DNA from 2 places in the Microbacterium sp. NPDC087665 genome. Region 2 is predicted to be linked to the other one. Evidence: riboswitches for the same ligand, from Rfam matches in the RefSeq annotation. Region 2 holds a riboswitch; the other holds the start of a gene.

Region 1 (14,902 bases), on a different contig from region 2:
GATGAGCCGCCACACGTTCTTGGTCGACGCCATGGTCGAGGTGAGGAACCGGTCGAGGTTGAAGATGATGAGCGCCCATACGAGCGCGAGCGGCACGGCCAACCAGATCGCGGCCTGCACACCGGTGGTCAGCGCGAACAGCATCGAGATCGCCGAGACCAGTGCGGTGCCGGCGAGCACGAAGAACATCTGCACGAAGCGGGGCGTCTCGCCGGGCACGCGGTCGAGGATCTCGCCCTCCGCGCCGCCGAGGATGGCGAGCTGCCGCAGGCGCGAGCCGGGCGTGCGCGGGGCGCGGGGCCGGCGGGGCTTGCGCACGCGCGGCTCGCGCGGCGGCTTCACGGGCGGTGCGGCGTCGGCGGAGGCATCCGGCTCCGAGACCGGTTCGGCAGTCGTGTCGGGCACCGCGGGGCGCGTGCTCGTGACGCCGATGAACGGCTCGGACTCGGATCCTGTGGGCTCGTACTCGCGCAGGAAGTCGAGGTCATCGGTGGTGGCGTTCGGGTCGCCGTCCACGATGATCCGACCCTGCGAGTCGAAGCGACCCGGTCGGTGGGCGGAATAGGGCATCCGAGAATGCTACGAAACCCCGCCTGTGCATCGAGTGGAAGAGTCCTTTGACGGCTTCCCAGGTTCGGATCGCCCGAGCGGATGCTCAGACCGAGGCGAGCAGCCGGTCGAGCGATGCGACGTACGCGGCGAGGGCGTCGTCGAGGGGGAAGTGCCCGGCGGCGGCGAGGGTGCCGAGTCCGTGGATCAGTCCCCACAGCGCCACGACATCGGTCGGTCGGTCGAGGCCGGCCGAAGCGGCAGCCGCGGCGAGCGCCCCCTCGAGGCCGTCGATGAGCGGTGCCATGGTGGCCGTGGGCGATCCGGGAACGCAGACCGTGGGGTCGTAGACGGCGTCGAAGGCGTGCGGATGCTCGACCGCGAAGCGCACGTAGGCGGAGCCGCCCTCGATGAGCGCGGCCCGCGGGGTGTCGGCATCCGCCACGGCAGCGCTCACCTGCGCGAGGAGGTCGGCCATGCTGCGTTCGGCGATCGCCTTGAGCAGGCCGAGGCGGTCGGAGAAGTGATGATAGGGCGCGTTGTGGCTGACGTTGGCCGCGCGGGCGACCTCGCGCAGGCTGATGTCGGCGGCCGGCATCCGCTCGAGCAGCTGCATCGCGGCGTCTTCCAGGGCGCGCGGGAGGTCGCCGTGGTGATACCCCGTCTTGGAACTTGACATGAGCAACATTCTCTCTTATCTTGACAGTGCCCACCTAATGGACAGTGTCAAGATAGGAACAGCCATGACCGCTCTCGTGATCGACGGCCACCCGCACGCCGAATCCCTCACCGCCGCCCTCGCCCAGCGATACGCCGCAGGCCACGGCGACACCCGGGTGCTCGCCCTGCGCGACCTCGAGTTCGATCCCCACATGCGGTTCGGTTACCGCAAGCGCATGACCCTGGAGCCCGACCTGGTCGATGCGAAGCAGGCCCTCGCCGAGGCGCAGACGATCATCGTCGCGACGCCGCTGTGGTGGGGCTCGGTGCCGGCGCTGCTCAAGGGATTCTTCGACCGCGCCCTGCTGCCGCAGCAGGAGTACCGCTACTCGAAGCAGGGCCTCCCGGTCGGGTTGCTCCCCGCCCGGCAGGGGCGCCTGCTGCTCCTCGCCGACACCCCCTGGTACGCGGCACCGTTCACCGGACTCCCGGCGCAGCGTCAGGTCGTGCGCAACACGATGAAGTTCTGCGGCGTCCGCTCGGTGCGCACGCACCGCATGCTCGGCGTCAAGAACGCCGATGACGCGCAGATCACCCGCTGGCTCGACCGCGCCGAGAGCCTGGGCGCCTCAGACGGGCGTCGTGACGGCGCAGACCGCTCGGCCGCGAGCGCTCAGACCATCGCCGCGGACGCGGCCTCGTCTTCGGTCGTGGCGACGAGCTGACCGCAGGCGCCGTCGATCTCCTTGCCGCGGGTGTCGCGGAGGGTCGTCGGAATGCCGGCGTCGTTGAGGCGACGCACGAACTCGTCGGTCACGTCCTTGTCGGACGAGGTCCAGATCGAGCCGGGCGTCGGGTTCAGCGGAATCGGGTTCACGTGCACCCAGCCGCGACCGCGCTGGTTGAGCTTCTCGGCGAGAAGATCGGCGCGCCAGGCGTGGTCGTTCATGTCCTTGATCAGTGCGTACTCGATCGAGACGCGGCGACCGGTCTTCTCGTAGTAGTTGTAGGCGGCGTCGAGAGCCTCGTCGACCTTCCAGCGGGAGTTCACCGGGATGAGCTCGTCGCGCAGGTGGTCGTCGGGCGCGTGCAGCGACAGTGCGAAGGTCACCGGGATGCCCTCATCGGCGAGCTTCTTGATCGCGGGCACCAGGCCCACGGTCGAGACGGTGATGCCGCGGGCGCTCATGCCGAGACCCTCGGGCTGCGGGGCGACCATCGAGCGCACGGCATCCATGACCCGCTTGTAGTTGGCGAGCGGCTCTCCCATGCCCATGAAGACGATGTTCGAGACGCGCTCCATGCTGTGATCGTCGGCCTTCTTGCCGCCGAGGCCACCCTCGGCGATGAGGCGGTTGGCGCGCACGATCTGCTCGATGATCTCGGCGGTCGACATGTTGCGGGTCAGTCCCGCCTGCCCGGTGGCGCAGAACGGGCAGTTCATGCCGCAGCCGGCCTGGCTCGACACGCACAGCGTGATGCGTCCGGGGTAGCGCATGAGCACCGACTCGACGAGCGCGCCGTCGTGCAGACGCCACAGGAACTTGATCGTGTCGCCACGGTCGGTCTCGAGGCGGCGCACCTCGGTGAGCAGCGGCGGCAGCATGCCCGCGACGAGCTGCTCCCTGGTGTCGGCCGGGAGATCGGTCATCTGCTCGGGGTCGGACGTGTAGTGACGGAAGTAGTGCGTCGACAGCTGCTTGGCACGGAAGCCGGGCATACCCAGCTCCTTCACCTTCGCGACGCGCTCGTCGGGTGTCAGGTCGGCGAGGTGCACGGGCGGCTTGCCGCGCTTGGGGCTCGCGAACTGCAGCAGCGGGCGCCCCTCGGCATCCTTCTGCTGGGTCCAACCCTCGGTCGCCGGGCGCACCTGTGCGGCGCCCGTGGCGCGGACCTTGCCCTGCGCCGGCTTCCCCTGCGGGGCGGACGCGGATGCTGCGGGGCGCGTCTCGCGCGTGCGGGGAGTCTCGGTCATACCTTCCAGGGTACCGGGGAGCGGATGGGAAGGGCCTGGGGCGAGGCGGAGCCGCTCCCTAGACTGAGCCCATGGACATCATCGGAGTCGCCTGGATCGTCGGAATCGTCGTCGCTGCGATCGTCGTGGTGATGATCCTGACCGCGGCATTCCGCGGGATGCGCCCGAAGGCTCCCGAGGCGCAGGTGTACACGCCGAGCGTCGCGGTGTCGCGCACGACGCCCACCTCGGCATCGCCGACGACGGCGACCGGCCTCACCCCGCAGCTGACCGCCGAGATCGACCGCCTGGTCGGCGCGGGCCAGAAGATCCACGCCATCAAGCTGCTGCGGGAGCACACGGGCCTCAGCCTCAAGGGCGCCAAGGACCGCATCGACCACTGGTCCGTGAGCACCACCGCCCCGCACCTGGCCGCCGTCTCGAACGCCTCGGCAGCCACGTCGTCGATCACCCCGGCGACCGCGACCCCGGCCTCGATCCGCGCCACGCTGCCGGTGAACGTCGCCGTGGAGATCGATCGCCTCGTCGCATCGAACCAGCCGATCGTCGCGATCAAGCTGCTGCGCCAGCACACCGGATTCGGGCTCAAGGAGACGAAAGACCTCATCGACGCCTGGCGCTGAACACGACCCGGCTTGTAATGACAAGTTGCGGTCAGGGAGAATGGAACCACCCCCACCGCTAGGAGCATGATGTCCGACCGTCTCACCCGCGCCCGCGCCACCGGAGTGCTCGCCGTTCTCCGCGCCTCCTCCCCCGAGCTCGCCCTCGAGGCATCCGAGGCCATCATCCGCGGTGGTGTGACCGGTATCGAGGTCACGTTCTCGACCCCCGACGCTCCCGCCGTCATCCGCGAACTGATCGCCCGCCACGGCGACGCCGCCTACATCGGCGCCGGCACCGTCACCACCCCCGAGCAGGCGACGCTCGCCGCCGACGCGGGCGCCGAGTTCCTCGTGAGCCCTGGCACCCTCCCCGACCTCACCCGCGCGATGCTCGACACCGACCGCGTCGTCATGACCGGAGCCATGACCCCGACCGAGGTCATGGGTGCGCTCGCGCTCGGCGTCGACGTCGTGAAGATCTTCCCCGCCTCGCTCGGCGGCCCCGCGTACCTCGGCGCGCTGCGCGGCCCGTTCCCCGACGCTCCCCTCATGCCCACCGGGGGCGTCAGCCCCGACAACCTCGCCGCCTGGTTCGCCGCCGGTGCGGTCGCGGTCGGCGCCGGCGGAGACCTCGCCAACGGCGCCTCGCTCAAGGCGCAGGACTGGGCCGACATCGAGCAGCGCTCCGCACGCTTCGCCGCAGCCCTCGCCGCTGTTCGCGGCTGACCCCCGGTGATCGCGCTCGAGCCGTGGGCGTGGGTGGCGCTCGGGCTGGCCGCGATCACGATCGGCATCTCGAAGACGGCGCTTCCGGGTGGCAGCATCCTCGCCATCGCCCTGTTCGCGACCGTGCTGCCGGCGCGCACCTCGACCGCCGCGATGCTGCTCCTGCTCATCGTCGGCGACGTGTTCGCGCTGATCGCCTACCGTCGGCACGCGCACTGGCCGACGCTGCTGCGTCTCGCACCCGCCGTCATCGCTGGCCTGCTCGCGGGCTTCGCGTTCCTCGCCCTCACGGGTGATGGGGTGGTGCGCCGGGCGATCGGTGTGATCCTGCTCGTCATGATCGCGGTGACGCTGTGGCGGCGGGCACGGCAGAACAGGGCGCGACGGAGCGGGACGGATGCCGCGGCTCCCCCGCCCGGCGGCATCCTGCTCGCGGGAACCTACGGCACGCTCGGCGGGTTCACGACGATGGTCGCGAACGCCGGCGGCCCCGTGATGTCGATGTACTTCCTCGCGACGCGCACCCCGGTGCAGGTGTTCCTCGGAACATCCGCCTGGTTCTTCGCGATCATCAACCTCGTCAAGATCCCGTTCCTCGCCGGACTCGGACTCTTCGAGGGCCCCGTGCTGCTCATGGATGCCGCTCTCGCGCCGCTCGTCGTCGTCGGCGCACTCGTCGGCCTCGCCGTCGCGAAGCGCCTCGATCAGCGCCTGTTCGACCGCATCGTGATCGCGCTCACCGTGGTCGGCGCGGTGTATCTGCTGTTCTGAGGCGCCCTATCACCGACCCCGCCTCAGTCGAGGAAGATGTCGGGGAACAGCGCGCTGTCTGGCGTCCCGGCGATCGCGGCGTAGCCCGAGAAGTCGGTGACGCCCGCGGCCTCGAGCACGTCCTCGACGATGAGCGTCTGCCCCGTGTACGAGCTCGCGGGCTGCAGCAGCACCTGGTACGCGGCATCCGCATAGATGTCGGGCGTGCGGCTCGCCGCCATGACCTTGTCTCCGCCGAGCAGGTTCTGCACCGCCGCCGTCGCGATCGTCGTGCGCGGCCAGAGGGTGTTGGCGGCGATGCCGTCGCGCGCGAATTCGGCCGCCAGCCCCAGCGTCGCCATCGTCATGCCGAACTTCGCCAGCGTGTAGCCCGTGTGCGCCCCGAGCCACTTCGGCGTCGGGTTGAGGGGCGGCGACAGCGACAGGATGTGCGGGTTCTCGGCATCCTTGAGGATCGGCACGGCCGCCCGCGACAGCATGAACGTGCCGCGCACGTTGACGTCCTGCATGAGGTCGTACTTCTTCGCTCCGAGTTCGAGCGAGCGCGACAGGTCGATGACACTGGCGTTGTTGATGACGATGTCGATGCCGCCGAACTCGCCCTGCGTCTTCAGCACGGCCTCGGTGATGTCGTCGTCTTCGCGCACGTCGCCGACGATCGGGAGCGCCTGCCCGCCGGCCGCACGGATCTGCTCGGCCGCCGTGTGGATCGTGCCCTCGAGCTTCGGATGCGGGGTATCGGTCTTCGCGAGCATGGCGATGTTCGCGCCGTCGGCGGCCGCACGCAAGGCGATCGCGAGCCCGATGCCGCGGCTCCCGCCCGACATCAGAATGGTCTTTCCTGCGAGTGTGCTCATGTCTCTCCTTCGTAAGCGATGCGTCTGAAAGACGACCTCGGTCGCGCTTTCGGTCGCGGGCGGGTTACTTCGGCGCCATGCGGATCGCGCCGTCGAGACGGATCGTCTCGCCGTTGAGGTAGTCGTTCTCGACGATCTGCTGCACGAGCGAGGCGTACTCGTCGGGGCGGCCGAGGCGCGAGGGGTGCGGCACCTGCTGACCGAGCGAGTCCTGCGCGGCCTGCGGCAGACCCATGAGCATCGGGGTCTCCATGATGCCGGGGGCGATGGTGACGACGCGGATGCCGTAGCGGGCGAGCTCCCTCGCGACCGGAAGGGTCATCGCGTGCACGCCGCCCTTCGATGCGGAGTAGGCGGGCTGGCCGATCTGCCCGTCGAACGCGGCGACGCTGGCGGTGTTGACGATGACGCCGCGGTCGGCACCGTCGCCGATGACATCGTTCTTCGCGATGACGGCGGATGCCTGCGACAGCACGTTGAACGTGCCGACGAGGTTGATGCGCACGATGCGCTCGAAGTCGGCGAGTACCGCCGGGTTGCCGTCGCGGTCGAGCACCTTGGCGGGCGGGGCGATGCCGGCGCAGTTCACGACCACGCGCAGCGGGGCGGCGGCCTGAGCCTGGGCGACGGCATCCTGCACCTCGTCGACGCTGGTGACGTCGGCCGGCACGAAGAGGCCGCCGAGTTCGGCCGCGATGTCGGCACCCGCCGAGGTCGGAAGATCGATGATCGTGACGTAAGCGCCAGCGGCGGTGAGCCGTCTGGCGGTCGCGAGTCCGAGGCCCGAGGCGCCGCCCGTGATGAGGGCTCCCTGTCCGCTGATCTGCATCTCTGTTCTCCTTCGAACGTCGTTGTGCGACTGAGTTCCAGCCTACGTGGTTCTTGGTTTCACCACGATCCCCGCGGGCCGGCTGTGTCGTGAGCGAGCCTACGGGGTCGGGGTTCATAACTCCTCAGATCCTCATCACCGACCGCGCCCGCCCCGCGGAAGGGCGCGAGGCCACGCGCGGAGCGCACGCGATTCTGAGGAGTTGTGAACCGCCACGCGCCGCGCCGCGAGATGATGAACGGGTGAGCATCCCCACAGCGGACATCGAGGTTCCCGCGCACGTGCGAGCCCTGGCACGCGGCGCCGCCATCGCGCCCGTCTGGCTGAACGGCATCGGCGGACTCACCTTCCGCACCGACGACGCGCGGTACATCAAGTGGGGGCCGCTCGACCCCGAGGCGTCGATGCGCGACGAAGCCGAACGGATGCGCTGGGCCCACACGTTCACCACGGTGCCGCAGGTGCTCGAGCAGGGGCAGGATGCCGCGCACGAATGGCTCGTCACGCGAGCGGTCGATGGGCGCAGCGCCGTCGACCCGCACTGGTCCGACGATCCGGCCACGGCGGTGCGCGCCGTCGGTGAGGGGCTGCGCGCCCTGCACGACACGCTGCCGGTCGCCGAGTGCCCGTGGGACTGGAGTGTCGAGACACGCCTGGCGAACGCCACCGAGCGCGGAGTCGAGATCCCCGATGATCTGCGCACCGCACCCGAGATCGACCTCCTCGTGGTGTGCCACGGCGACCCCTGCATGCCCAACACCCTGCTCACCGACGACGGCCGGTGGGCGGCGCACGTCGACCTCGCCGCCCTGGGCGTCGCCGACCGCTGGGCCGACATCGCCGTCGCCGCGATGAGCACCGAATGGAACTACGGACCCGGATGGTCGGATGCTCTCATCGAGGCGTACGGCCTCGAACCCGACCGCGAACGGCTGGAGTACTACCGGCGCGTGTGGAACGAGACCTGAGCGAGCACTCCCCCGGTCAGCTCCAGACGAAGCGGAAGGTGCCGACGACGACCGCGGCGGCGAGCGCCGCTGCCATGATGGCGACGCCGCCGAGCAGCGCCACCGCGTCGCGCGGGTGCAGTCTCGACGGCCGCGACCAGGTGCGGGGGATGCCCGATCCGAAGCCGCGCGCTTCCATCGCCGCGGCGAGCTTGGTGCCGCGGCGCACGGCGAAGACCAGCAGCACGAACGCCATCGAGAAGAATCGCCGCAGCACTCCCCGGTCGCCGACTCCGCGTGCCCGCCGCGCCAGACCCATCGTGCGCCAGTCGTCGAGGAAGAGTCCGAGCATCCGCGTGCCGGCCAGGATGCCGAGCACGAACCGGCTCGGCAGCTTCGCGACCTGCGAGAGGGCGTCGGCCAGCTGCGTCGGATCCGTGCCGCCGAACAGGAGGATGGTGGGCAGCCCGAGGGCGATGACGCGGAGACTCACCGCGATCGCCAGCCCGATCGAGTCCTCGCTGATCGTCGCGAACCCGAACGACCAGTAGATCCGCCCGGCGGGTTCCGCGTAGAGCAGCATGCTGAGCCCGGCGATCGGCGCGAAGATCGCGAGGGGCAGCAGGCGCAGCAGCACGGTGCGCGCTCGCAGCCCCGTGAGCGGGATGCACAGCAGCTGCAGACCGATCGCGACCAGCGCGCTCGTGACGTCGATCGACGCGAACAAAGGGATCGAGAGCAGCAGCGCGAGCAGCAGCTTCGTCACCGGGTTGACGCCGTCGAGCCACACCCGACGTTCGACCTCGGTGGCCGTCATGACGCCTCCCCCAGAACGATGCGGTGCCCGCCGAGGTGATGGCTCACCGCGTCATCATGGGTCACCGCGACGACTGCGCGTCCGCGCGCGATCTCCTCCTGCAGCAGCGCGACGAGCGAGATCCAGCCGCGGCGATCCTGGCCGAAGGTCGGCTCATCGAGCACGATCACCTCCGGCGACCCGGCGAGCACCGTGGCGACGGAGAGCCGACGCTTCTGCCCGCCCGACAGGGTGAAGGGGTTCGCGAGCGCCAGCGGAGCGAGACCCAACCGTTCCAGGAGCCCGTCGACCACGGCATCCGTACGCGCACGATCCCAGCCCAGGGCGCGCGGCCCGACCGACAGCTCGTCGCGCAGGGTCTGCGTGAGGAACTGATGCTCCGACTCCTGGAACACCATGCCGATGCGGGTGAGGAGCTCGCGGGAGGTCCAGCGGATCGGACGCACGCCCCGGCGGCCCGCCAGTCGCTCCGCCGTCCGCACCTCGCCGGAATGCTCGGGGATGAGTCCGGCGAGCGTCAACGCGAGGGTGGACTTGCCTGCGCCGTTGGGACCGGTGATGACGGTGGCGTTCGCCTGCGGTACGTGCAGGTCGAGCCCCGACTGCACCGGCCGGCCGGGCTCGCGCGCGATCGACAGCGCGGTGGCGGACAGCGCATCCGGAGCCTCGACCCTACCGAGCACCGGCAGATCGATACCCCGGTCCGGCACCCACACCCCGGCATCGGCCAGCGTCTCGCCGTGCGCCGCGAAGACCTGTGCGGGCGGGCCGTCGGCGAGCAGCCCCCCGTCGGCCGCCACCACGATCACCCGCGTCATCAGGTCGACCCAGATCGGGGTGCGATGCTCGACGACGATCAGGGTCGCCTGGGTCGCGTCGACCGCACGCTCGACGCTCGCACGCACCTCACGCACGCCGACCGGATCGAGGTTGGCCGTGGGTTCGTCGAGCAGCAGCAGCCCGGGGCGCATGGCGAGCACTCCCGCAAGTACGAGACGCTGCTTCTGCCCACCCGAGAGCGCCTTCGTCGGGCGCTGCAGCGGAACCGCGAGACCGACGGCTTCGAGCGCTTCCGAAACCCGCGCAGGGATCTCGGATGCCGGAACGCCGAGGTTCTCGCACCCGAAGGCGACATCGTCGCCCACCTTCGACAGCACGATCCCGGCATCCGGATCCTGCAGAACGAGACCGATGCGACCGCGCTGCGACTCGGGCGTGGCGCCGTCGATGCGCAGCTCGCCGGCGCGCTCGCCCTCATCGTCGTCGCCGAGCACACCCGCGAGGCCGGCCAGCAGGGTCGACTTCCCGGCACCGGATGCGCCCAGCAGCAGAACGCGCTCGCCCGGCTCGATCGTGAAGGTGAGATCCGACACCGCGGCTCGCTTGCGCCCGGCGTAGCGCCATCCCCAGCCCGAGGCCTGCACCCGGGCCGGGGCGGCGACAGTCATCGTCAGACCTCGCGCACGTGCTCTCGCCCGGCGGCGAAGCGGCTGAGCGCCCCCGTGACCGCCAGCGCGCGCACGAGCAGCCAGCCGAGCACACCCGCGAGGATGGCGCCCGAGACCACGACGCTGACGAGGTAGATCGTGTTGAACTCGAACGACTTGAGGATGTTCGGCGAGCTGCCGTAGAACAGCTCGAACACCCAGGCGGCCGCTCCCGCACCGATGCCCGCGAGCGCGGCGACCGCGAGGCCGAAGCGGCGGTAGAAGAACAGCGCGAAGATGATCTCGGCGCCCAGACCCTGCACCAGCCCCGAAAGGATCGTCGAGATACCCCACACGTTGCCGATGAGCATCGACACGATCGCCGCCACCAGTTCGACGACGAGGGCGGCACCGGGCTTGCGGATGACGAGGCCTCCGACCACGCCGCCGAGCAGCCAGATTCCGACGGCGATGCCGCCGAGCCCCGGGGTGAGCGCATCGGCGGCACCGAACCAGGCGTAGCCGATGGTGTTCCATCCCCAGAAGACGAGACCGATCGCGACGCCGAGCACGGCGGCCACGACGATGTCGACGACGCGCCAGCGCCAGATCTGGCGGGCGGGCTGCCCCGAATTCGCGGATGCCTTCGCGGCGCTGCTCTTCGCGGCGTTCTTCGCGGCGGATGCGGACGTGGACGTACTCATCTGAACTCCTCCCTGCGCTGGCATGACCCAGATCAGGTTCGACGGTCGAAGCGCGATTCGCTCCCTCTCAGCCCGGCTCGCCGGACTCCCGTGGTTGTGGTCCCCAGCATACCGAGTGCCGACACCGGCGGCAGCGCAGACCGCAGAACCACGCAACCGGCCGCGGATTCGGTACCGTAAGCGAGTGACCGCTCCTGATCCCGCCGAGGCCACCGCCACCGCCGAGCCGCAGATCGGCGTGCGCGCAGACGGCGATCCGCCGGAAGCGGCGGTCGAGACGCCCCCGGCGGAGACCGCCGTCTTCAGCGACGACCCCGGCGAACTGTTGCAGCTCGACGATGCCGATGCCTCCGCCGAGTGGGCCGATGATGGCCGCCAGGCGACAGCGCTCACCTGGGTCGATCCGGCCGCCGTCGCCGCCGGATCCACCGCCCGCGGCTTCGACGAGCCGCTCGACGCCTCCGGGATCGGAATTCTGCGAGGAGCGCGTCTGCGCCCCGCGATCGCCAGCCCGCGCGTGCTCGTACCCATCGGTGTGCTCGTGGCCCTCGCCGCGTCATACGCCGGAACCACGCTGCTGTGGCCGCTGCACGAGGTCGCCCCCACCGCAGCTCCTGTCGAGTTCTCCGTCACCGCCGCCCCGGTCGCGTCGGTCGTCTGGCCGGCGCAGGGCAGCGCCGCCGTCGGCGTGGGGGGCATCGGCCTGACGGCTTCGTCACCCGATGCCGCGAGCATCGCGAGCATCACGAAGGTCGTCAGCGCCCTCATGGTGCTGGATCGGATGCCGTTGGCCCCGGGCGAACAGGGTCCGGCGTTCTCGTTCACGCGCGCCGACAGCCAGAATTACTGGAGCTATCGCCGCTCGGATCAGTCCGCACTCGACGTGCCGGTCGGCGGCACCCTCACCGAGTACCAGATGCTGCAGGGCACACTGCTCGGATCGGCGAACAACTACATCGACCGCCTGGCCTCCGAGATCTGGGGATCCGACCGCGAGTTCGCGGCGGCCGCGGCGATCTGGCTGCGCGACCGCGGCCTCAGCGACATCACGGTGGTCACTCCGTCGGGCTTCAGCGAAGCGAACACCGCGACCCCCGAGGCGCTTCTGCGTCTGGGAGAGATGGCGATGAAGAACCCGGTCTTCGCCGAGATCGTCGGCACCGCATCCGTCGAGCTGCCGGGTGCGGGCACGGTCGTCAACACCAACGGGATGCTCGCCGACCCCGGCGTGGTGGGCATCAAGACGGGCACGCTCGTCGGATGGAACCTGCTGACCGCGAAGGACATCACCGTCGACGACACCACGGTGAAGCTGTACGCCGCGGTGCTCAACCAGGGCGATGACGAGCAGCGCCTCGCGGCGACGCGGTCGCTGTTCGCCGAGGTCGAGGCCGCCCTCGCCGCGCAGGACGCGGCCGTGCCGGAGGGCACCGTGGTCGGCCAGGTGCAGACGGTGTGGGGCGAGGAGATCGACATCGTGACGGATGCCGACACCGATGTGCTGCTGTGGAACGGTGCGACCGCGACATCGACTCCCGAGTTCACCCTGGGCGATGCGCGCGACGAAGGCACCACGGTCGGCACGTTGAGCACGACCGGCCCTCTCAACGCGGCGACGACCGAGCTGACCCTGGCCTCCGACATCGAGGGCCCGAGCTTCTGGTGGCGCCTCACGCACCCGTTCGAGCTGTTCGGCATCGACGCGGACTAGCAGCCGCCTCCCCGGCCGGCGTTCCCGTCGCACTCCCGTCCGGCGCTCCCGTCGCACTATCTGTCGTTCTGACGCGCCCGGACCGACAGTTTTTACGACGGGAATGCCTCTCGGTGCCGAGGTGGAGAGGGCGGGTCGGGTGTCATCAGAACGGCCCCATCCCGGTGAGGGATGGGGCCGTTCTGCTGTGAGTCGCTCGGAGGCGAGTGCTCGGAGGCGAGTGCTCAGGCTCGCGAGCTGTCGCCGCCTCGGTCACCGTCACCGTCACCGTCACCGTCACCGTCACGGCCACCGCGATGGTCACCGTCTGACGTGAACGCCTCGATGACCGCCTCGGCGGCTGCCGCTTCGGCACCGGGCAGCTGCGCTCCGATCGACGCACCAGCGCGCGCTGCGGCCGCGACCTTCTCGGCCTCGACCTCTGCCGCGACCTCGGCTGCAGCGTCTGCGTCGCCGGTGACCACGACCGGCGTCGACCCGGTGAGGGCGTCTTCCGCGTCGATGTCTGAGGCCGCCTGCTCGAACTGCGACTGGTAGAGCCGCCAGTAGGCGCCCTGCGCGGCGATGAGCTCGTCGTGCGTGCCCTTCTCGACGATGTCGCCGTGCTCCATCACGAGGATGAGGTCGGCGTCGCGGATCGTCGAGAGCCGGTGCGCGATCACGAATGACGTGCGTCCTTCGCGGAGCGCCGCCATCGCGTGCTGCAGCAGCAGCTCGGTGCGAGTGTCGACCGCCGACGTTGCCTCATCGAGGATGAGGATCGACGGCTGGGCGACGAAAGCCCGGGCGATGGTGATGAGCTGACGCTCGCCCGCCGAGACGTTGGAGGCGTCTTCGTCGAGAACGGTGTCGTAGCCCTCGGGCAGCGCGTGCACGAAGCGGTCGACGTAGGTCGCCTTCGCAGCCTCGAGAACTTCGTCGTCGGTCGCGGTGGAGCGACCGTATCGGATGTTCTCGCGGATGCTGCCGTTGAACAGCCACGGGTCCTGCAGCACCATGCCGGTGCGCGAGCGCAGGTCGTCGCGCGTGATCTGCGCGATGTCCTGGCCGTCGAGCATGATGCGCCCGCCGTCGAGCTCGTAGAACCGCATGATCAGGTTGACCAGCGTCGTCTTTCCGGCACCCGTCGGACCGACGATCGCGACCGTCTGCCCCGGCTCGACCTGGAACGAGAGGTCGGTGATGAGCGGGCGATCCGGCGTGTAGGAGAACGCGACGTTCTCGAACTCGACGACACCCCGCCCACCGGTGATGGTCGGAGCATCGTCTGCATCCGGCTCTTGCTCGTCGGTGTCGAGCAGCTCGAACACCCGCTCGGCCGATGCCGTGCCGGACTGCACGACGGCGGCCATGCCACCCAGCTCGGACAGCGGCTGCGTGAACTGCTGCGAGTACTGGATGAAGGCCTGAACGTCGCCGAGGCGCAGCTGCCCGTTCGCGACCATGAGGCCACCGAGCACGGCGATGCCGACGTAGGTGAGGCTGCCGATGAACGTCATCGCCGGCATGATGATGCCGGAGAGGAACTGCGCCTTGAAGCTCGCCTGGTAGAGCTCTTCGTTCTCGTCCTTGAACTTGTCGAGGGCGTCTTGCTCACGACCGAACACCTTGACCAGCGCGTGGCCGGAGAAGGCCTCTTCGACGCGGGCATTGAGTCGACCGACCTTGCGCCACTGGGTGCCGAATGCCTTCTGCGACCGCGGTCCGATGATGCCGAAGATCACGCCCATGAGCGGGAGTGCCACGAGAGCGACGAGCGCCAGCTGCCACGAGATCGAGAACATGAGCACCAGCACGCCGACGACGGTGAGCACCGAAGTGATCGCCCCCGAGAGGGACTGCTGCATGGTCTGCGTGATGTTGTCGATGTCGTTCGTGACGCGCGAGATCAGGTCTCCGCGCTGCACCTTGTCGAAGTACGACAGCGGGAGGCGGTTGATCTTGGCCTCGACCTGCTCACGCAGGCGCCACATGGTTCGCACCATGATGACGTTGATCACGTAGCCCTGGATCCAGCTGAGGAACGCGGCGACGACGTAGATCGCGAGCACCGCGGCGATGATCCAGCGCAGCGCGTCGAAGTCGACGCCGTCACCGACCGTGAAGTCGCCCATGGCGGCGACCTGGTTCGCGAAGTCGGTCTGGCCCGCTGCGCGAAGGGCCTCGAGCACATCGCTCTTCGGCGTACCGACGGGGAAGCCGGGGAAGTCGCCGTTCGGCTGCGAGAGCTGTACGGAGGTGAACCCCTTGTAGATGAGGTTCGTCGCCTCGGCGAGCACCTTGGGTGCGGCGACCGTGAGCACGACACCGATCGCGCCGAGGAT
Region 2 (14,902 bases):
CACGCGCTGGGTGCGCGACGCCGCCGACTCCGCTCTGCACTGAGCCCCAGAGCCCCAGAGCCCCAGAGCCCCAGAGCCCCAGAGCGGAGTCGATCAGACGCAGGACGGGCCGTCAGAGCCCGAGCGCGTGCGCGGCGGCCTGTGCGCGGGCCACGAGCTCGGCGCGCTGCTCCGCGACCCGGACGGGCGCGGTCCCGCCGACGCCGGTGCGGGAAGCCACCGAGCCCTCGATCGTGAGAACGGAGCGCACCTCGGGAGTCAGATGCGCCGAGACGCCCGCGAGGAGTTCATCGGAGGCATCCTCGAGACCGATCCCCTGCTCTTCGCAGGCGCGCACGAGCGCGCCCGAGATCTCGTGCGCGTCGCGGAACGGCACCCGCTGCTTGACCAGCCACTCGGCCACATCCGTCGCGAGCGAGAATCCCTGGGGCGCGAGCTCCGCCATCCGGGCGGTGTCGAAGCGCAGCGTCGCGACCATGCCCGCGAAAGCCGGCAGCACCACCTCGAGCGTGCGCACCGAATCGAACACCGGCTCCTTGTCTTCCTGCAGGTCGCGGTTGTACGCCAGCGGAAGACCCTTGAGAGTAGCCATCAGGCCGGACAGATTGCCGATGAGGCGGCCCGACTTGCCGCGAGCCAGCTCCGCGATGTCGGGATTCTTCTTCTGCGGCATGATGCTCGAGCCGGTCGAGTAGCCGTCGTCGAGGGTGACGAATCCAAACTCCCGTGTGTTCCAGAGGATGATCTCCTCGGAGAGCCGCGAGATGTCGACACCGATCATCGCGGTAACGAAGGCGAACTCCGCCACCACATCGCGCGCAGCGGTGCCGTCGAGAGAATTCTCCGACGGGCGGTCGAGACCGAGCTCGGAGGCGACCAAAGCCGGGTCCAGTCCCAGGGTCGACCCCGCGAGCGCTCCCCCGCCGTAGGGCGAGACGCCTGCGCGCCGACGCCAGTCGACGAGACGCTCGAGTTCCCGGACGAGCGGCCAGCCGTGAGCCTGCAGGTGATGTGCGAGCAGCACCGGCTGCGCGTGCTGCAGATGCGTGCGGCCGGGCAGGATGGCCTCGGGGTGGGCTTCGGCCTGGGACACCAGCGCATCGATGACGCGCAGGATGTCGCGGGCGATGACTCCGGCATGGTCGATCAGGTACATCCGCACGAGCGTGGCGATCTGATCGTTGCGGCTGCGGCCGGCGCGGAGGCGCCCGCCGAGTTCGGGACCGAGCTCGACGATCAACGCCTGCTCGAGCGCGCCGTGCACGTCTTCGTCCGTCGGCACCGGCAGCAACGTGCCGTCCGCGACCTTGCGTGCGACGGCATCCAGCCCCGCGTGCATGCGGGCCGCCTCGTCGGGCTCGAGGTAGCCGGCGGCCTCGAGAGCCTTGGCGTGCGCGTGAGAACCCGCGATGTCGTACGGAGCGAGGATCCAGTCGAAGTGGGTCGACCGGCTGAGCTCGACGAGCTCGGGCGACGGACCCGTCGCGAACCGCGCACCCCAGAGGGCGCCCTCGTTCGTGCCGTCGTGCGTGGCGTCGGTCATGCGTTCGCTCCTTCGAGGGCTGCGGCCTGTCCGTTCTGGCGGAGCAGCCAGACCAGCAGCGCCTTCTGCGCGTGCAGCCGGTTCTCGGCTTCGTCCCAGACCACGCTCTTCGGCCCGTCGATGACCTCGGAGTCCACCTCGTAGCCGCGGTCGGCGGGCAGGCAATGGATGAAGATCGCCTCGGGATCGGCGATCTCCATCGTCTCGGGCGTGACCTTGTACCCACCCAGATCGCGGATGCGGGCGAGCTTCTCCTCTTCCTTGCCCATCGACACCCAGGTGTCGGTCACGATGACATCGGCACCGGCCGCCGCCTCGACGGGGTCGGTGAAGAGCGTGATCGAGCCCCCGGTCTCGGCGGCACGACGATCCGCCGCCTCGACGACATCGGCGCGCGGCGAGTAGTCGGCGGGCGAGGCGATGCGCACGTGCATCCCGGCCGTGACACAGGCGAGCGCGTAGGAGTGCGCCATGTTGCTCTGGCCGTCGCCGAAGAAGGTCAGGGTGAGTCCCTCGAGCGCACCCTTGTGCTCACGGATCGTGAGCAGGTCGGCGAGCAGCTGACACGGGTGGAAGTCATCGGAGAGCGCATTGATCACGGGCACGCGGGTACCCGCCGACATCTCTTCGAGGCCGGACTGGGCGTACGTGCGCCAGACGATCGCGGCGACCTGACGCTCGAGGACGCGCGCGGTGTCGGACGGCGTCTCCTTGCCCCCGAGCTGGCTGCTCGCCGTCGAGATGATCAACGGCGATCCGCCGAGATCGGCGATGCCGACCGCGAACGAGACGCGGGTGCGCGTCGACGACTTGTCGAAGATCACCGCGACGGTCTGCGGGCCCGCCAGGCTCTTGTCGGCCCAGCGATCCTTCTTCAGCTCGATGGCGAGGTCGAGGATCTCGGCCTGTTCGGCGGGCGTCAGGTCGTCGTCGCGCAGCAGGTGGCGGGTCATGCGGATACCTTTCCGGGGTGGGATGCCTGGACGGCGGAGAGCGCAGCGGTGAACAGCTCGCGGAACTCGGCGATCTCGGCGTCGCCGATCGTGAGAGCGGGAGCGATGCGGACGGTCTCGGGGTTGGCGGCGTTGATGATGAGGCCCCGCTCCTGCGCGGCGGCCACGACGGCCCCGGCGACGGGCTCGGCGAGGGCGACGCCGATGAGCAAGCCGCGGCCGCGGACGGCCGAGATCAACGGCGAATCGATCCCGAGGATGACGTCGCGCAGCTCTTCTCCCCGGCGCGCCGAATTCTCGACGAGACCGGCGTCCTCGATCTCGGCGAGCACCGCATCGGCCACCGCCGTCGCCAGCGGGTTGCCGCCGAAGGTGGAGCCGTGCGATCCGGGCGTGAACAGGGCGCTGGCGGCTCCATAGGTGACGAGTGCACCGATCGGGAAGCCACCACCGATGCCCTTCGCCAGGGTGATGGCGTCGGGGGTGATGCCCTCGTGGCTGAACCCGAACCAGGCACCGGTGCGCCCGGCGCCCGTCTGGATCTCGTCGACGATCAGGAGCGCGCCATGGGCGAGCGTGAGCGAACGGGCCGCGGCGAGATACCCCTCGGGAAGCTCGACGACACCCGCCTCACCCTGGATCGGCTCGACGATGACGGCGGCGACGCGATCATCGATCGCCGCCTCGAGCGCCTCGATCGTCGCGGAGATGTGCTCGACTCCGCCGGGCATCGGCTCGAACGGCGCGCGCATCGACGGCTTCGCCGTCAGGGCGAGCGATCCCATGGTGCGTCCGTGGAAGCCGTTCTCGAGCGCGATGATGCGCGGGCGCTCGGTACCGCCGTGCAGACGGGCGAGCTTGAACGCCGCCTCATTGGCCTCGGCACCCGAGTTCGAGAAGAACACACGGCCGTCGATGCCCGCACCGGCGAGGCGCTTGAGCCGCGCGGCGAGCGCCAGCTGCGGGGGCGTCGCGAAGTAGTTGGAGACGTGCGCCAGTGTCGCCGCCTGGCGCGACACGGCCTCGACGAAGACGGGGTGCGCGTGGCCGAGGGAGGTGACGGCGATGCCCGCGAGGAAGTCCAGGTGGCGTCGGCCCTCGGAGTCCCACAGGTAGGAGCCTTCGCCGCGGGTGAGCAGCGCGAGGCGCTCCCCCGCGTTGAGTACGAGGTCACGCTCTGCGTCGTCCTGCCAGATGGTCATCCTGCCACCACTTCCGTTCCGATTCCTTTGCTGGTGAAGAGTTCGACGAGCACCGAGTGCGGCACCCGCCCGTCGATGATCGCCGCGGCGTCGACCCCGGCCTCGACGGCGTCGAGGCAGGCGCGCATCTTGGGGATCATCCCCGATTCGAGGCTCGGCAGCATCTCGGTGAGCGCCGACGAGGTGAGGTGCGAGACGAGGGAGTCGCGATTCGGCCAGTCCGCATACAGCCCGGGCACATCGGTGAGGATGACGAGCTTGCGCGCATCGAGCGCGATGGCGAGCGCTGCCGCCGCGGCATCCGCGTTGACGTTGAGCGACTGGCCGGGGTGATCGAGATCGGGGGCGATGCTCGACACCACGGGGATGCGTCCGGCCCGCAGATGGTCGATGACCGGGGTCGGATCGACCTGCACGACGTCGCCGACGCGGCCGAGATCGACCTCTTCCCCGTCGATCATGACGCCCCGACGGCGACCGCCGAAGAGACCGGCGTCTTCGCCGCTGAGTCCGGTGGCGATCGGGCCGTGCGAGTTGATCTTCGAGACGAGTTGCGGATTCACCTGTCCGGTGAGCACCATGCGCACGACACTGATCGCCTCGGTGTTGGTGACCCGGTACCCGCCCTTGAACTCGCTGGGGATCTCGAGCCGCCCGAGCATGTCGGAGATCTGGGGTCCGCCTCCGTGCACGACGACCGGCAGCACGCCGACGTAGCGCAGGTAGGCGATGTCCTGGGCGAACGCCTCCTGCAACTCGTCGGAGACCATGGCGTTGCCGCCGTACTTGACGACGACGATCTGGTCGCGGAACTTCTTCAACCAGGGAAGCGACTCGATGAGGGTCGCGGCCTTCTGCGCGGCGACCTCGGCGGGAGTGTCCTGAATGTCGGTCATGAGGCGTACGCGCTGTTCTCGTGGACGTAGTCGTGCGTGAGATCGTTCGTGAGGATGGTGGCGGATGCTTCGCCGCTGCGCAGATCGATGACGAGGTGCGTGGCACGCGGCGTGAGATCGACCTCCTCACGCGGGCGGTCGGGGCCACCGGCCGTGCACACGCGCACGCCGTTCATCCAGACGTCCACGTCGTAGGGGTCGAACTGCGCCGAGGTCGTGCCGATCGCGGCGAGCACACGACCCCAGTTCGGGTCGTTTCCGAAGATCGCCGCCTTGAAGAGGTTGTTGCGGGCGACGGAACGACCGACCTCGACGGCATCCTGCTCGGATGCCGCGTTCTGCACCTCGATCGTGATGTCGTGGCTCGCCCCCTCGGCGTCGCCCTGCAGCTTCACGGCGAGGACCTGGCAGAGCTCGGCGAGCGCCGCTCGGAACTCTTCGAGGTCGGGCTTGATCCCGCTTGCGCCGTTGGCGAGAAGCGTGACCTGGTCGTTGGTCGACATGCAGCCGTCGGAGTCGAGGCGATCGAAGGTGGTGCCGGTCGCGGCGCGCAGAGCGGCGTCGGCCTCGAGCGGTTCGAGGTCGGCGTCGGTGGTGAGCACCACGAGCATGGTCGCGAGACCGGGAGCGAGCATCCCTGCGCCCTTCGCCATGCCGCCGATGCTCCAGCCGTCGCGAGCGACGACCGCCGTCTTCGCGACGGTGTCGGTGGTCATGATGGCCTGTGCGGCGATATCGCCTCCGTCGGCGGACAGTGCGTCGATGGCCTGTTCGGTCCCCGCGAGCACTTTGGAGCGGAAGACCTCATCACCCGTGCCGATGAGCCCGGTTGAGCACACCAGCACGTCGCCGGCGCTCACTCCGAGGAGCTCCGCCGCCTTCTCGGCCGTCTGGTGGGTGGTCTGGAAGCCGAAGCTCCCGGTGAAGCAGTTCGCGCCCCCGGAGTTGAGGACGACCGCCTCGACCACGCGGTCAGCGATCACCTGCTGCGACCAGATGATCGGGTTGGCCTTGGCACGGTTGCTCGTGAACACCGCGGCGCCGACCTTGCGCGGCCCGCGGTTGACGACGACCGCGACATCGGGCTTGCCGGTGGACTTGAGGCCGACGGCGACGCCGGCCGCTTCGAAACCCTGGGGGGCGGTGACGCTCACGGGGCGACTCCGTTCACTGAGAGGGCGCGGTCCTCGGGGAGGCCGAGCGCGATGTTCATGGATTGGATGGCGGCGCCCGCCGTGCCCTTGACGAGGTTGTCGACCGCGGTGACGACGGTCACGCGGTTCGCCGCGCGGTCGATGGCGAGCCCGATGAGGGCGGTGTTGGCGCCGAGCACGTCGGCCGTGCGGGGGAAGCTCCCGGCGGGGAGCAGTTGGACGAAGGTCTCGTCGCCGTAGGCGTCTTCCCATGCCGCGCAGATCTCGGCATCCGACACCCCGGGCATGATCGGTGCGGTCGACGTGGCGAGGATTCCCCGCGACATCGGCACGAGCACCGGGGTGAAGGAGATGCGGATGCTCGCGGGCTCGGCACCGGCGGCCGCGGCGAGCGCCTGGCGGATCTCGGGGATGTGCCGGTGGGTCCCCCCGACCGCGTAGGGGTTCGCGGAGCCGAGGATCTCGCTCGCCAGCAGGTTCGTCTTCAGGCTCTTGCCGGCGCCGGACGGACCGACCGCGAGCACGGAGACGATGTCACCGGGATCGATCACACCGGCGGCGATTCCCGGGGCCAGGCTCAGGCTGACGGTGGAGGCGTTGCAACCCGGCGCCGCGATCCGTGTCGCCCCGCGCAGATTCGCGCGCTGCTTGCCGTCGCCGACGAGGAGCTCGGGGACTCCGTACGTCCACGGCTCGTGGAAGGCGCCTCCGTAGAACGCATCCCAGGCGTCCTGCGAGGTCAAGCGATGGTCGGCGCCGGCATCGATGATCAGCGGCACGTCACCGAGCGCATCGGTGTACTGGCCGGATTGCCCGTGCGGGAGGGCCAGGAAGACGATGTCGTGCCCGGCGAGGATCTCGGCAGTGGTGTCCTGCAGCGTCAGATGCGCGAGCGAGCGCAGGTGCGGCTGGTGGTCGACGAGCGGTTGTCCGGCGTTCGAATGAGCCGTGACGGTGCGGATCTCGATGTCGGGATGAGCGGCGAGGAGGCGCAGAATCTCGCCGCCCGCATAGCCGGATGCGCCGGAAACGGCGACGGTGTACGTCATGCTTCTACCTTAACGGTCGGGCCCTTCGACAGGGCTCAGGAGGGTGGCCGAGGCGGCGACGCCGGCACTCGACCGCCGGCAGGCAGGAGCGCAGGGTCGCCTAGAGTCGGCGGTCGGCCCGGCGTCGGCGCACCGAGACGACGCTCAGAGCGAGCGTCGGAGAAACGGAGGCGGCCGAAGGCATGCCGCGACGATAGCGCGCCGGTGACGGCATCCGCAAATCCACGCGGTCACCTGGCGGCGACGAACCCCCAGGGCGCATCGAAGAAGTCGCGCTCGTGGGCGCTCGAGACGTCGAAGGCGCGGCGCATGCGCGCCCGCGTCGTATCGTCGACCGCGGCGGCGGTCTGCGTGACGTACGCGATGGCCTGGGCGGTCGCGACGGCGAAGGCCGGGTCGGCGTATGTGGCGAGCCAGGAGGCGTACGGATGCTCCGCCTCTTGCGCGAGGCTGCCGAACTCCCCCGCGTGCAAACGCTCCCCGAGGTCGGTGTACAGCCAGAAGCACGGCAGGAGCGCGGCGATCAGCTCGGGGTATCCGCCGGCGAACGCCGTCGAGCGCAGATGATCGAGGTACGCGGTGGTCGCGGACCCCGGCTCCGCGGCGAACGTCGCCGCGGTCACGCCGTCGCCGGGGGTCAGCCAGGCCGCATGCAGCTCGAGCTCGCCCACGATCGCGCCCTCGGCGGAACCCGCCCAGAACGCCTGCTCCGCCGAGGTCGGCGCGAGCCGTGCCGCCTCGGAGAGCACGCGCGCGTAGTCGCGCAGGTACAGCGCGTCCTGCGCCAGATAGAAGTCGAACGGCGCGCGCGGCAGGCTGCCGTCGGCGAGGCTCCGGATGAACGGCAGGTCGTCGATCTGCGCGCGGATGCCGGCGATCCCCTCCCACCAGTCGTCTGCGACCTCGGATGCCGTCGGGCGCGTCGAGAGACCGCCGCGGCTCCACAGCCCGGCGAAATGGTGCACGGGCCCGTGCCCGCGGCCGACGTGCAGCGCGTCGCTCTCGCGCAGCGACTCCCGCAGCCACGCCCGGGCCGAGGACACGGCCGCGACGGGGTCGTGCCCGCGGGCGAGGAGCGTCGCGAGAGCGGAGGACAGCGAGCACCCCGTGCCGTGGGTGTTCGACGTCTCGATGCGGGAGCCGGGGAACACCTCGCGACGGCCACGCGCGGTGTCGACGAGGGCGTCCGGCGCATCGTCGCCGAGGAGGTGGCCGCCCTTGACGAGCACGGCGGCGTCGATCTGCGACGACAGCTCTTCCGCGGCCGTCAGGGCGTCCGCCCAGTCATCGATCTCCCGCCCGACCAGGACGGCGAGCTCGGTGAGGTTCGGGGTGACGAGGTGCGCGCGGTGCAGCAGCTCGCGCAGCGCATCCTCGGCGGCGGGGTCGAGCAGCCGATCACCGCTGGTGGCCACCATGACCGGATCGAGCACGACGATCGGCGGGCGCACGGCATCGAGCCAGGCGATCACCGCCCGCACGACATCGGCATTCGCCAGCATCCCGATCTTGACGGCGTCGATGACGATGTCGTCGGACAGGGCGGCGAGCTGCGCTGCGAGCACTCCGGCATCCGGCACGTGGACCCCGCGCACGCCGCGCGTGTTCTGGACGGTGAGCGCGGCGATCGCTGCCATGCCGTACCCGCCGTTCGCGGCGATGGACTTGAGATCGGCCTGGATGCCCGCCCCTCCCGAGGGATCGCTGCCGGCGATGCTCAGCACCCGGGGCACCGAGCCGCGGCGCCACCGGCGCAGGAAATCCTCCGCGGCGGATCGGGGTTCCTCGGCCGCGCACAGCGCCGAGACGACGGCGATGCCCGCCGCACCGGCAGCGCGCAGGTCGTCGACATCATCGACGCCGACGCCGCCGATCGCAACGCACGGGAGGGGGCTCGCCGCGGCGAACGCGCGGAAACCGTCGACGCCGAGGGTCTGCGGGTGATCGGGTTTCGTACTGGTCGGGCGGATGACGCCGACGCCCAGATAGTCGACTGTGCCCGCAGGGAGAGCGAGGACGGCGGCGAGATGCTCAGCGGTGTTCGCGGTCAGGCCGATCACGGCGTCGGATCCGAGCTCGGCACGAGCCCGCAGCACCGAGGCATCGCCCTGCCCGAGGTGCACGCCGTCGACCCGGGCTCCACAACCGCGGGCGGCGAGTGCGGCATCGAGACGATCGTTGACGACGAGGAGCGCGCGCCCGTCGATCACGTGCGACAGGGCGACGAGTTGATCGACGATCTCCGCGTCGCTCGCGGTCTTGTCACGGAGCTGCACGATGCGCACCCCGCCGTCGACCGCCTGCCGGACGGTCTCGACCACACCGCGATCGCCGCACAACGCCGTGTCCGTCACCAGATAGAGCGAGAGGTCGGCGATCATCGGGAGACCTCCTCGACGCGCGCCTCGCGGGCCAACTCCTGGGGCTGCACCGCGGCGAGCGCGTCCAGCAGCGCGACGGCGAAGCTTCCGGGCCCGGTGGACGACGCCGCCGCGTGCTCCGCAGCGATCGTGTAGACGAGGGATGCCGCGGCGACGGCGTCGAGGGCGGGGATGGGTGCGAGGCGCGCGGCGCCGAGGAATGCGGCCATGACCGCCCCCAGCGCGCATCCGCCGCCCGTCACCCGGGTGAGCAGCTCATCCCCGTTGGCGATCCGCACGATCCGCTCACCATCGGTCACGAGATCGACGGGACCCGACACCGCGACGATGCTGCCGTGTCGCTGCGCGAGGATCACAGCGGCTTCGGCCGCCGCATCCGTGCTGTCGGTGGCGTCGACGCCGCGTCCGCCGGCGCTGAGCCCCGCGAGCGCCAGGATCTCCGAGGCATTGCCACGGATCGCCGTCGGCCGCAGTGCCGCGAGTTGCGTGGCGAGAGCGGTGCGGACCGGAAGAGCGCCGATCGCCACCGGATCGAGTACCCACGGCGTTCCGGCGGCGGTCGCCCCGTCGACCGCCTCGAGGCCGGCCTGACGCTGCTCGGGCGTGGGCGTGCCGAGGTTCACGAGCAGGCCGGAGGCCACACCCGCGAACATGCCGGCCTCCCCGACGATGTCGACCATCGCCGGCGCCGCACCGAGGGCGAGCAGCACGTTCGCGGTGAAGCCGGTGACGACGGAGTTGGTGATGCACTGCGTCAGCGGAGGCGCTGCGCGCAGTGCAGCCAGCAGAGTCGCCGCATGCTCGACGACGGACGGATCGGACGATGGACGCAGAAGATCGCTCATTGCGACATCCCTTCGCTAGTACGAACTAGATCAGGTTCGACGGGTCTGTTCTCAGCCGCGGATGCGGCACCCCGTGTCACTCGCACGCAGTCTATCGAGGATGTCGGAAGCCGCTGCGAGGATGTCGACATGCTCACCGCCCTCGCGATCTCCGGCTACCGCTCGCTCGTCGACGTGGTACTGCCCCTGCACCCCCTCACGGTCATCACCGGCGCGAACGGCACCGGCAAATCGAACCTCTACCGCGCGCTGCGCCTGCTGGCAGAAGCGGGCCACGGTCGCGCGGTCGCCGCGATCGCCCGCGAGGGCGGACTCGACAGCGTGCTGTGGGCCGGCCCCGAGACGCCGCAAGGGCTGGGCGCGCAGGGCACCAAACGCACGCGGCCCGTCGCGGTGCGCCTCGGTTTCGCGTCGGACGAGCTGGGGTATGTCCTCGACCTCGGGCTCCCCCAGGCCGATCCGAGGAGCCCGTTCACGCGCGATCCCGAGATCAAGCGCGAGCAGGTCTTCACCGGTCCGTTCGCCCGCCCCGGCACGCTGATCCTCGACCGGCAGCGCACCGGTGTGCGGGTGCGCGGCGACCAGGGGTGGGTGTCGCTGAACCAGCCGATGGGTCCGGGGCAGAGCGCGCTGCTGGATCTCACCGATGGCACAGCGCTGCCCGAGAGCGTCGCCCTGCAGCATCGCATCGCCTCGTGGCGCTTCTACGACCACTTCCGGACCGATGCCGGTTCACCGGCGCGCGCCCCGCAGATCGGCACCCGCACGCGGTGGCTCAGCGACGACGGCTCCGATCTCGCCGCGGTCTGGGCGACGACGCAGGATGCCGGGCGCGGCGCTTCACTCGACCAGGCCGTGGAGCAGGCGTTCCCGGGGTCGCGCGTGCAGATCGCGGTGAACGAGGGCGTGTTCCGACTGCAGCTCAGGCAACCGGGGCTGCTGCGGCCACTCGACGCCGCCGAGCTGTCCGACGGCACGCTTCGCTTCCTGCTGCTGTGCGCCGCGCTCCTCCCGGCCGATCCCCCGCCGCTGCTCGTCGTGAACGAGCCGGAGTCCAGCCTGCACGAGAGCCTGATCGCCCCGCTCGGAGCCCTGCTCACGGCGGCATCCGCCCAGACCCAGGTGATCGTGGTGACCCACTCCGCGGTGCTGCGTCGCGTGCTCGCCCAAGCGGGCGCCGAGACCGTGGAGCTCGAATCCGCCGGCTACGGCACCCGCGTCCGGGATCAGCTGCCCCTCGAACGCCCCAGCTGGCACTGGCCGTCGCGATAGCATCACGCTCCGCGACGGCCAGCGCCCACTCGAGGATTTCTAGTCGCGCAGCGCCGCGCCGAAACGCTCAGCGGCGACGGCGACGCCGGCGAGCTTCGCCTCGGTCGCTTCCGCTGCCGTCAGTGTGCGATCCTCCGCACGGAAACGCAGGGCGAACGTCAGGCTCTTCGAGCCCTGCGGCACACCCTCGCCGCGATAGTCGTCGACCAGGCGCACCGACTCGACCAGAGCACCGGCGCCTTCGAGGAGAGCATCGCGCACGTCGGCTGCCGGGACCTCGGCAGGAAGCGTCAGCGACACATCCTGCGTCGCCGCGGGGAACGTCGACAGCGATGCGGCGACGATGCGATCGCCGGCGAGCGAGAGCACGAGATCGAGGTCGATCTCGAGCACGGTCGCTCGGCCCGGCAGGTCGGCGTCGTCCGTGACCGTGGGGTGCAGTTCGCCGACGTAGCCGACCGGCTTCCCCGCGACGCGCAGCTCGCCCGTGCGTCCGGGATGCAGTGCCGCACGCTCGCTCTGCACGACATCGATCTCGACGCCGGCAGCACTCGCGATCACCCGCACGGCGTCGAGCGCCTCGGTGAGACCGGCGGCTTCTGCCGCGCGCCCCGGCTGACGCGGAGTCACGTTGCCGGTGAGCAATGCCGAGACGAAGCGATTCTGCGGCGGGATCGACGCGTTGAGCTCGGCCAGCGTCTCGGCAGAGGGCCGCTCGCCGGGCGGCGGCACCTCGTCGGTGCCGTACTCGACTCCCGGCTCGGGAAGGAAGACGATGCCGGTCTCGAAGATCGCGAGGTCGGTGAGACCGCGCGAGATGTTGCGGTGCGCCGTCTGCAGCAGCCCCGGAATGAGCGACCGGCGCAGGAACGGCGCCTGCCCGTCGAGAGGGTTCGCCAGGCGGATGCTCGGAAGGTGCTCCCCCGACGCCGAACCGTGCAGATCGTTCTGCACGTCGGTCGTGAACGGGAACGCAGGCGTCTCGACGAAGCCGGCAGCGGCGAGTGCATCCGCCACGCGACGGCGCCCCTGCTGCAGAGCGGTGAGTCCTCGACCCGACGGGGGCGTCGGCAACACCGCGGGGATGCGGTCGAGTCCGTGGATGCGGGCGACCTCCTCGGCGAGCGTCCACTTGTCGGTCAGGTCGGGGCGCCAGGTCGGCGGGATGACGACCCAGCCCGCGCTTGCGGACTCGCTCGCCGTGACCTCGGCGCCGATCGTGGTGAGCGCACCGGTGATCTCGGCGTCCGAATAGTCGACGCCGATCAGACCCTGCACGAAGCCGCTCGGCAGCTCGATCTCCGAGACGAAGACCTCGCTGAAGAGCGCACCCCCCTCTTCAGTGAGCGTGCCACCGGCCAGCTCGACCATGAGGTCAGCGGCACGACGTGCGGCGACGAACGGGATGAGCGGATCGACGCCCCGTTCGAAGCGCTTGGACGCCTCACTGGGAAGCTTGTGGCGACGCGCGGACCGCGCGATCGTGATGGGGTCGAAGGTGGCCGCCTCGATGAGGACGTTCTGCGTCGTCTCGCTCATCTCGGTCGTGCCGCCGCCCATGACGCCGGCGATGCCGATCGGGCCCGATTCGTCGGTGATCAGCAGGTCTTCGCCGTGGAGCGTGCGCTCCTGACCGTCGAGGGTCGTGATCTTCTCGCCCGACGCCGCGCGGCGCACCGTGATGGAACCCGTGAGCTTGTCGAGGTCGTACCCGTGCAGCGGCTGCCCGAGTTCGAGCATGACGTAGTTCGTGATGTCGATGAGCACGCCGAGCGAGCGCATGCCGGCCAGCGACAGGCGCGCCACCATCCACGGCGGTGTCGGTGATGCGGGATCGACCCCGCGCACCACGCGCGTGACGAATTCGCTGGCTCCGACGCGTCCGCGTACCGGTGCCCGGTCATCGACGATCGCCGTGTGCCCCATGCCGGGCTGCAGTTCGGCGAAGTCGCGCTCGGCCGGATCGCGGAATGCGGCACCCGTGGCATGCGAGTACTCGCGGGCGACGCCGCGCAGCGAGAACGCGTACCCGCGGTCGGGGGTGACGTTGATCTCGACGGCGATGTCGTCGAGCCCCAGGAGCGCGATCGCGTCGGTGCCGACGGGGGCGTCGATGCCGAGGTCCGACAGTACGACGATGCCGTTGTGCTCGTCGCCCAGCCCCAGCTCGCGCGCCGAGGCGATCATGCCGTCCGACACGTGACCGTAGGTCTTGCGGGCGGCGATCGGGAACGGACCCGGGAGCACTGCTCCCGGAAGAGTCACGACGACCTTGTCGCCTGCGACGAAGTTGTGCGCGCCGCAGACGATGCCGCGGATGCCGCCGTTCGCCTCGCCGACGTCGACCTGGCACCAGTTGATGGTCTTGCCGTTGGACTGCGGTTCCGGGTCGAGGGAGACGACCTGGCCGACGACGACCGGGCCCGAGATCTCGAAGCGGTGCACGTCTTCTTCTTCGAAGCCGACCGTCACCAGTGCTTCGAGCACATCCTCCGGCGAAGCATCCGCTGCCACATCGACGTACTCACGCAACCACGAAAGAGGGACGCGCATCACACCACCATCCCGAACTGCTCGCTGAATCTGACGTCACCCTCGGCCATGTCGCGCATGTCCTGCACATCACTGCGGAACATGAGCCCGCGTTCGATGCCCATGCCGAACGCGAAACCGCTGTACTCCTCGGGGTCGATCCCCGCCGCGCGCAGCACGTTGGGGTTGACCATGCCGCAGCCGCCCCACTCGATCCAGCGAGCACCGCCCTTGAAGGTCGGGTGCCACAGGTCGAGCTCGGCAGAGGGCTCGGTGAAGGGGAAGTAGTTGGTGCGGAAGCGCGTCTTGGCCTCCGGGCCGAAGAGCAGCTTGGCGAAGTGGTCGAGCGTGCCCTTGAGATGCGCCATCGTGATGCCCTTGTCGATCACGAGGCCCTCGAACTGGGTGAACACCGGCAGGTGCGTCGCGTCGAACTCATCGGTGCGGTAGACGCGGCCCGGGCAGAGCACGTAGATCGGCACTTCGCGGTCGAGCATCGAACGCACCTGCACCGGGCTGGTGTGCGTGCGCATGACGAGGTGGCGCGAGGTCGGATCGACGTAGAACGTGTCCTGCTCCTGGCGGGCGGGGTGATCGACGTCGAAGTTCAGCGCGTCGAAGTTGAACCACTCGTGCTCGAGCTCCGGCCCCTCGGCGATCTCCCATCCCATGCCGACGAAGATGTCGCAGACCTGGTCCTGGAGCAGGGTGAGCGGATGCCGTGCACCCACGCGCGTGCGCGAGGGCACCGCCGTGATGTCGACCCGCTCGGACTCGAGACGCGCCGCGACCTCTGCCGCCGCGAGCTCCGTCTCCTTCGCGGCGAGCGCCTGAGTGACCTGCCCGCGGCCCTGGCCGACGAGCTTGCCGAACGCGGCCTTGTTCTCGGGCGCGACCTGACGCATCGAGGCGTTCAGGACGGCGAGGGGCGAACCGTCGGCGACGTGGGCGGCACGGGCCGCTTTCAGCTCGACGGTGTCGGCCGCTGCGTTGATCGCTGCCAGCGCGGCGGCGACGGCTGCTTCGACCGCTTCCGGGGTGATTTCTGGAGACTCAGACACGAGAGACGAGTCTA

Evidence for each region. Region 2 has a riboswitch for thiamine pyrophosphate ahead of thiM (hydroxyethylthiazole kinase). Riboswitches for the same ligand answer to the same signal wherever they lie in the genome.
Region 1: it holds a riboswitch for thiamine pyrophosphate, as region 2 does, so the genes downstream of both, ACIOSY_RS06925 (ECF transporter S component) here and thiM (hydroxyethylthiazole kinase) in region 2, are expected to answer to the same signal.

Annotation. Positions count from the first base shown of each region.
Region 1 covers NZ_JBIUWD010000003.1:41,404-56,305, reverse strand. Annotated here, with positions in the region: gene ACIOSY_RS06985 (DUF4407 domain-containing protein) at 1-570, opposite strand, end outside; gene ACIOSY_RS06980 (TetR/AcrR family transcriptional regulator) at 656-1,228, opposite strand; gene ACIOSY_RS06975 (NAD(P)H-dependent oxidoreductase) at 1,293-1,934, shown strand; gene rlmN (23S rRNA (adenine(2503)-C(2))-methyltransferase RlmN) at 1,883-3,184, opposite strand; gene ACIOSY_RS06965 (hypothetical protein) at 3,256-3,807, shown strand; gene ACIOSY_RS06960 (bifunctional 4-hydroxy-2-oxoglutarate aldolase/2-dehydro-3-deoxy-phosphogluconate aldolase) at 3,877-4,515, shown strand; gene ACIOSY_RS06955 (sulfite exporter TauE/SafE family protein) at 4,522-5,286, shown strand; gene ACIOSY_RS06950 (SDR family oxidoreductase) at 5,310-6,143, opposite strand; gene ACIOSY_RS06945 (SDR family NAD(P)-dependent oxidoreductase) at 6,208-6,972, opposite strand; gene ACIOSY_RS06940 (phosphotransferase) at 7,215-7,940, shown strand; gene ACIOSY_RS06935 (energy-coupling factor transporter transmembrane component T family protein) at 7,957-8,736, opposite strand; gene ACIOSY_RS06930 (ABC transporter ATP-binding protein) at 8,733-10,184, opposite strand; gene ACIOSY_RS06925 (ECF transporter S component) at 10,187-10,867, opposite strand; TPP riboswitch at 10,858-10,969, opposite strand; gene ACIOSY_RS06920 (D-alanyl-D-alanine carboxypeptidase family protein) at 11,052-12,578, shown strand; gene ACIOSY_RS06915 (ABC transporter ATP-binding protein) at 12,803-14,902, opposite strand, start outside.
Region 2 covers NZ_JBIUWD010000006.1:5,969-20,870, forward strand. Annotated here, with positions in the region: gene ACIOSY_RS14075 (DUF1349 domain-containing protein) at 1-43, shown strand, start outside; gene argH (argininosuccinate lyase) at 113-1,543, opposite strand; gene argF (ornithine carbamoyltransferase) at 1,540-2,496, opposite strand; gene ACIOSY_RS14090 (acetylornithine transaminase) at 2,493-3,698, opposite strand; gene argB (acetylglutamate kinase) at 3,695-4,594, opposite strand; gene argJ (bifunctional glutamate N-acetyltransferase/amino-acid acetyltransferase ArgJ) at 4,591-5,748, opposite strand; gene argC (N-acetyl-gamma-glutamyl-phosphate reductase) at 5,745-6,797, opposite strand; gene ACIOSY_RS14110 (bifunctional hydroxymethylpyrimidine kinase/phosphomethylpyrimidine kinase) at 7,028-9,178, opposite strand; gene thiM (hydroxyethylthiazole kinase) at 9,175-10,023, opposite strand; TPP riboswitch at 10,014-10,107, opposite strand; gene ACIOSY_RS14120 (AAA family ATPase) at 10,153-11,295, shown strand; gene pheT (phenylalanine--tRNA ligase subunit beta) at 11,335-13,848, opposite strand; gene pheS (phenylalanine--tRNA ligase subunit alpha) at 13,848-14,888, opposite strand.